DNA from 2 places in the Paenibacillus nuruki genome. Region 1 is predicted to be linked to the other one. Evidence: riboswitches for the same ligand, from Rfam matches in the RefSeq annotation. Region 1 holds a riboswitch; the other holds the start of a gene.
What was found. A riboswitch is a leader RNA that binds a small molecule or an ion and turns the genes downstream of it on or off. The one in region 1 is predicted to bind FMN.
Positions count from the first base shown of each region.

Region 2: another riboswitch for FMN. It lies ahead of ribD (bifunctional diaminohydroxyphosphoribosylaminopyrimidine deaminase/5-amino-6-(5-phosphoribosylamino)uracil reductase RibD); the one in region 1 lies ahead of RCP16_RS12275 (DMT family transporter).

Region 1 is NZ_OY725677.1:2,751,176-2,754,605, forward strand. Features, by position in the region: gene RCP16_RS12270 (family 43 glycosylhydrolase) at 1-613, shown strand, start outside; gene RCP16_RS12275 (DMT family transporter) at 800-1,780, opposite strand; FMN riboswitch at 1,917-2,075, opposite strand; gene RCP16_RS12280 (hypothetical protein) at 2,463-2,759, shown strand; gene RCP16_RS12285 (hypothetical protein) at 2,825-3,430, opposite strand, start outside.
Region 2 is NZ_OY725677.1:1,065,751-1,069,180, forward strand. Features, by position in the region: gene RCP16_RS04750 (amidohydrolase) at 1-74, shown strand, start outside; gene RCP16_RS04755 (hypothetical protein) at 183-353, opposite strand; FMN riboswitch at 801-961, shown strand; gene ribD (bifunctional diaminohydroxyphosphoribosylaminopyrimidine deaminase/5-amino-6-(5-phosphoribosylamino)uracil reductase RibD) at 1,424-2,524, shown strand; gene ribE (riboflavin synthase) at 2,567-3,238, shown strand; gene ribB (3,4-dihydroxy-2-butanone-4-phosphate synthase) at 3,429-3,430, shown strand, end outside.

The DNA.
Region 1 (3,430 bases):
TGTATTTTCTTCTGCTAATGGAGTCTATGGCCCGGGTCATGCTTCATTTACCACTTCTCCTGATGGCAAAGAAGATTGGATTGTATATCATGCTGCCAAATTCAACAATTCAGGCTGGAACCGAGAAATTCGCACTCAGAAATTCAGCTGGAATACAGACAATACACCTCAATTTGGTCAACCACTGAATCCGAATGTACAGATAGCTATTCCATCAGGTGAACCAGATCGCAACCGTTATGAAGGCGAGCAAGGAACTTTTGGCGGAGCAGCTTATGCTTCTTCAAGCCCTAATGGTTCAGGATCGTCCAAAGCAGGTCATATTGATACAACAGGCAGTTATGTACAATATTCTGTGAATGTTCCTACAACAGGAACCTATATGCTAGCTGCACGTACAGGCAATGGCACCGATGGACTGGATTGGTCTACTCTGCGCCTTTCTGTCGATAGCAATAATGCAACAGACTTTTTTATTACGAATAAAGGTTGGGAAAATTGGGGATTATCAACGCAACGTCTATCGTTGACAGCAGGTAATCATACGATTCGTTTTAGTAAAGGAAATGGTTATGGAGAGTTAGACTTCTTCGATCTAGTACGTATTCAATAAATATAGGATGCTTTCAGACTTGAGATGACAAGCTACTGAATATTCAATATCTTATGACATCGCTATCTTATACAAATTAAAAAAATCCTGTCTACTATAGCGGAATTTCGCTGGGTAGACAGGATTTTTGATATTAAAGTTACTATTTATAGATAGATGAACATATTCTTTTTGATACAACAGAGCTTATGATGCAGAAGGTACTGCTGTTTTGGCATCAGATGGTTGTTGACGTCTGGAAATAAAGAATAACGCTACCCAGATTAACAAGAATCCGACCAATTGAGCCCATGTTAATAATTGTCCAAATACGATCCAGTTAATAATGACACCGACTAATGGAAAGCTCAATTCTGCTAATGTTGCTACCGAAGCTTTGGTGGTCGATAATCCTTTATAATACATCAATAGACTGAGCAAGCCCGGCAATAAGGCTTGACCTAGCAAATTCAATGATACCGCTGCGATACCACCAGAATCAGCAGATAGGCTCCAAGCTGCACCTTCATGCCAAGTTAATACAAGCAATAATGGTAGTGCCATAATAAAGCGCAATGATGTGACGGTCTCATATTTCATCTGTCCCACCATTAAGCGTCCCATAACTGTAGATCCACCCCATAATGCAGCTGCACCTAGAGCAAATAAACTACCGACCTGTACAAATTCACTCATATGACCAATCGGAATCGCGAATCCGAAAGTTAAAATATACGTACCGACTAATGCTAAAGCAAATAACCAGCCAAATCCACGCGGTAATACTTCTTTCAAAATAATACGGGCTAATACGATGGCAAAGATTGGTTGTAATTTCTGTAATAATAAGACGGCATTGAGGTTACCATGAGCCAATCCCATCGTAAATAGAATCGTAGCAATTGCTGATCCACCCCATGATAAGAACAATAACGCTCCAATATGGCGCATTTTTAATCCTTTTAATTCAGCACGGTTCACCCATAATACCGGAGCCGCCGCTAGAAAAACAATCAAATGCTCCAACAATACCAACTGAGTTGAAGTCATTGTTTTCAGCAAAATAATTCGGAACAGTGGATCAACGCCCCATAAAGCGGCGCCTACAAAAACAAGCCAAAATCCACTTTTAATATGACGCTGTCTAGCTGATGATGCTGTTTTGATGTTATAACTTGCATTTTCCATGATTCAAACTCCCTACGTGATTAGAATTTGAATATGAGATCTCATACGGAAAGCCCCCGTTATCAACGTACAATAAACGGGGGCTTGATCAAATAAACGTGCAACTGTATTTTACAATACACTGGCATGCTTATCGGTTGATCTTCTCCCATCCGGACTTTACCGTCGGCTCTGGATTCTCACCAGATCAGTCATTCCTCTATAAAACGAAAAATGAGTCGCGGGCTACCATTTTTTCACTTGTAAAAAAATGTTCACCGCCGGTCGGGAATTGCACCCTACCCCGAAGATCTCTATTCGATTTTGGTTTGTTAGTATAATTTAGCTACTCTCATGTTTAACCATGAAAACAAGATTTGAAAACTTTCTTGTATCAAACATTCAATATATCTCATTATAAAGATACTTTTAGTAACTTGCAATAGTTTTGTACAAATAAATAGCTAACAATAGATTAAAACATTTAATCCCGATCAATTAACTATACTATACAACAAATATAATTTCTGTCTAGTCATGATCGAATGTTTCTATACATTTATAGATTTGTCGATAAAAATGGAAAATATAACTATTTTCTTTTGCATTACTCTATTGTCACATATCTGTAACAGTTGTATAATCATAGATGCTTTACATGTTTCCACAATATTCAGTACATAATTGAGAGGGGTAGAAAAATTTGGATTATAATTCGCAAAACAATGGTTACCCGCCTGCGCAACCGGATGCACCTGCTTCTATTATTAGTGTGAAAGAATGGATGCTTACACTTTTATTGTTAGCTATTCCAATTGTCAATCTAGTAATGTTATTTGTATGGGCTTTTGGTGGCGGTACTCATCCTACCAAAGCTAACTATGCCAAAGCAGGACTGTTATGGGCAGCAATCGTTATTGTTATTTACATTGTTATCTTTCTTGTTTTCGGTGCAGCATTATTCGCAGGTATGGGCAATATGGAACGCAGCGGATACTAATAGAACAACCAAAAGAAGCACCTCGCAGGGTGCTTCTTTTTTTGTCTATTTTTAAATAGATGTTCTTAGTAACGATCTAATACCAATTGTGTTTTGAGTGAATCTTGTGGTACTAACCAACCTTCTTGATTCAAATAGTTCATTAATTGTTGACGATCTGCTGCTGCTGTATTGTAATCATCGGTTTTGAACGAAATCTCTATCACTGGCTCTGTACCTGTTCCTGAAGCATTGCGAATGGGCCAAATTTCAACATCCACATCGATTCCGTTCCATGTTCCTTCATATTTACTAGCTACTACAGGTCCATAAGCACGAGACACTTTTAGCTGCTTTTCACCCCAGCTTGATCCATCTTTCCACTTTTTCAATTTCCCTGGAAGATTATCTACAAGTAGAGACAATGCTTTGCTATCTGCTGGCAATGTGGCTCCTGATGTGGTTGCTTTAGACTTTTTATCATTAGAAAGACTTAACGTCTGCTTACCATAACCCCAATCGACTTCAGCTTCATAATTCGTATCTGATGCATCAAATCCTTGTTGATTCGCTAGAGTTAACGCCGCATCAATATTTCCGTTAGCAATGTTATAACGCTTTTTATACGTCATTTCAAAATTATCTTTATCTGCTTTTTTGCGAAAACGTACATTCCAACCTTCACTATCTAA
Region 2 (3,430 bases), 1.7 Mb from region 1:
CAGATTCAGAGTCTTTGTTACAGACTCAAGTTAAGATGACCATTGTTAATGGACATATCGCTTATGAAGCCTAGTAGACTGTAGTTATTCTATTTAGCACATCATGAACTCAAAAAACACCTATACATGATCTGTTTTTTTTGGACAGAGCTTATGTATAGGTGTTTTTTTGTTATATTGGATTAACGAATAATATGGTGTTGCAAAAAATCTAAAAAGTCTTGTTGCATGGTGCCGAGTGGCAAGATTTTTTTGATGATTCGAAGCCGCCAACGTTGACCGTTACTTTGAAATGACCATAAAGCATCCAGCAAACTGCCTGTATTATAATTCTGCTCCTGTAGATCAGTCACTGGAATCTCTAGAGTATGTATGACTTTTGATGAGAAAAAATTAAGAAATAAAATGATTAGCTTATCGTGATTTAGGAGCAATATCGTTTTACTAGAATAGGAAGCAAAACTTTGAGACTGGGCATAACAGATCTGCATATTAGCTTCTATGTACGGTGTAGTCAGTTTGCGAATAAGCTTTTTGTGGATAAATAGCATCATCAAGCACCTTTCTATGTGAATAATAAAGAACTTACAATGGGCAACAACATACATTATCTAACTATAAAAAAGTCAATTTATTATACAATATTAGTAATAGACAAGTCATGCGATAAGTCATTTTCAAAAGAATAATATTCATAATGACTATCTACAAAAAAGGTGAAAATGGAGCTTTCTTGATTTTTAATTGTTTCGATGATATGATTTCAGCATCACAGCAAAATCGTGATTATAATTTCATACGTTATCCTTCGGGGCGGGGCGCAATTCCCCACCGGCGGTGTTGAGATCAAGTTTGTATAGGTCTCTAAGTCCGTGACCCGGCTATGTGTTGTATAACCATAGACGGTGGATCTGGTGAGAATCCGGAGCCGACAGTATAGTCTGGATGGGAGAGGGATACAGAAGTCGCTTGCATAGCGATTTCTGAATTAAGATGCACTTATTTGAGTGTATAGTTTACTATTTTCAGGAAGCAATAATCTGTGGATAACAGGTTTATTTGGTCTCTGATGATAGTCTATATATTGAAAATATGTTGATATTGGATCAGTGGATCAAGCTGAGCCGATAGTAGATATACAGTTTTGTGCTGTACATTTACAGACATACGATCGCCATCAAATAAGCACATTCCATTCTTACTCCTATACATGAAGATGTTAAGCCCTGTAAACATTCGGATATTATTCCGGTTTACAGGGCTTTTTGCTTGTCATTGTATCATTTTAACCTTTATAATTTAGTTATTAAATTATGAATAGTAACTAAATATGAGGATACGAATATGTTAAATCATTACCGTATAGATGATCCATTGCATGTTGCGGTATGAAAGATATATTGTATCGAAGGAGCCCTTAATCATGAACGTAATCAATGATGAATTTTACATGACACTAGCACTAGATTTAGCAGAAAAGGCTCAAGGGCAGACAGATATCAATCCTGTTGTTGGTTGCGTAGTCGTCAAAGACGGCAGAATTGTAGGGATGGGAGCCCATTTACAACGTGGAACCGGACATGCTGAAGTCCATGCGCTCAATATGGCAGGAGATCAAGCAGAAGGTGCAACAGCGTATGTGACATTAGAGCCATGCAGTCATTATGGCAAAACCCCTCCTTGTAGTGATCGTCTGATCAAAGAAAAAGTGAAGCGGGTTGTGGTGGCAGCAGTAGATCCGAATCCACAGGTAGCTGGTTCAGGTATCGAAAAGTTACGCAGTCATGGGATTGAAGTGGTGACAGGAGTACTGGCTAAGCGATCGGAACGACTGAACGAAACATTTAACAAATATATTACAACAGGGCTACCTTTCGTAACGCTCAAAACAGCTAGTACGTTAGACGGTCGTCTGGCTTCTCGCACAGGAGATAGTAAATGGATATCCAATAGCGATGCTCGTACGATCGTTCATACGATGCGTCATCGTCATCAAGGCATTATGGTAGGCATTGGTACAGTATTGGCTGATGATCCTGAGCTGACCACACGTACAGAAGTGACAGGTGTTCAGCCGACTCGAATTGTGATTGACTCGCAACTTCGTATTCCTGATACCGCCAAACTATTAAATACAGAAGTGGCTCCTACGATTATTGTCACAACATATCAAGCGAATCGAGATCGTATCCATGAACTACAAGAACGTGGAATCACAGTCATTATCTGTGGTAGCGGCCCGTATGTGGATCTTCCTTTTGCGCTGAAAAAGCTTGGCGAACTGGAGATATCTTCGATTCTGTTAGAAGGTGGAGGTACGCTGAACGGTTCGATGCTTGAAGCTGGATTGATCGATCGAATCACTTTATTTTTTGCTCCCAAAATTATCGGGGGTACATTATCCACTTTTGCATTTGACGGATTTGAAAAAATGAATCAAGCAGTCACTTTAGATGAACTCGAAATAGAGACGTTAGAGGACAATGTTTATATCAGTGGATTACCACGTTATCATCACCTATAACCTTGGAGCAGATCAGCTTTATCGAAAGGAGGATATCTATCTATGTTCACCGGATTGATCGAAGAAATAGGAACACTGAGACAAAATGGACGACGTGGTGAAACGATGGTTCTGGGTATTAACGCATCACGTATTATGGACGGGCTTCAAATTGGAGACAGCGTAGCATGTAACGGGGTCTGCTTAACAGTAACCACGATTGCAGGTTCGATGTTTACAGTAGACGTAATGCCAGAGACTTATCGGTCGTCCAGTCTTAAAGAACTGACGACAGGCAGTCCGATTAATCTAGAGCGGGCGATGATCGCCAACGGACGCTTTGGAGGGCATATTGTACAAGGTCATGTCGATGGAACAGCGCATATTGAGCAGATACAGAGCAACCAGAATGCTGTGATTTTCCAGATTGCACCGACAGATCATGATTTATTTCGTTATATCATTCCCAAAGGTTCAATCACAGTCGATGGAATCAGCTTAACGGTAGTATCGGTAACCAGCACTTCGTTTACAATCTCGATTATTCCTCATACGCTTAAAGAAACAGTGCTTGCTTACCGCAAAGCAGGCGACATGGTCAATATTGAATGTGATGTGCTTGGTAAATATGTCGAACATTTATTACAGTACCAATCGAATACAGCTAATGATGCAACCCATCAGAAAAAGCCATCAATCACCAGTCAATTTTTGCAGGAAAATGGATATATGTAAGCGCTTGGCAGTATAAGCGCAAAAGAGTTCAATAAAAAAATGATTTTTGCAAAGCAAAATATCTTACAGTAAGCGCTTGGCAGTAAAAGCGCGAAAGAGTTCAATAAAAAATGATTTTTGCAAAGCAAAATATCTTACAGCAAGCGCTTGGCAGTAAAAGCGCGAGAGAGTTCAAAAGGAGGTTATATCAAT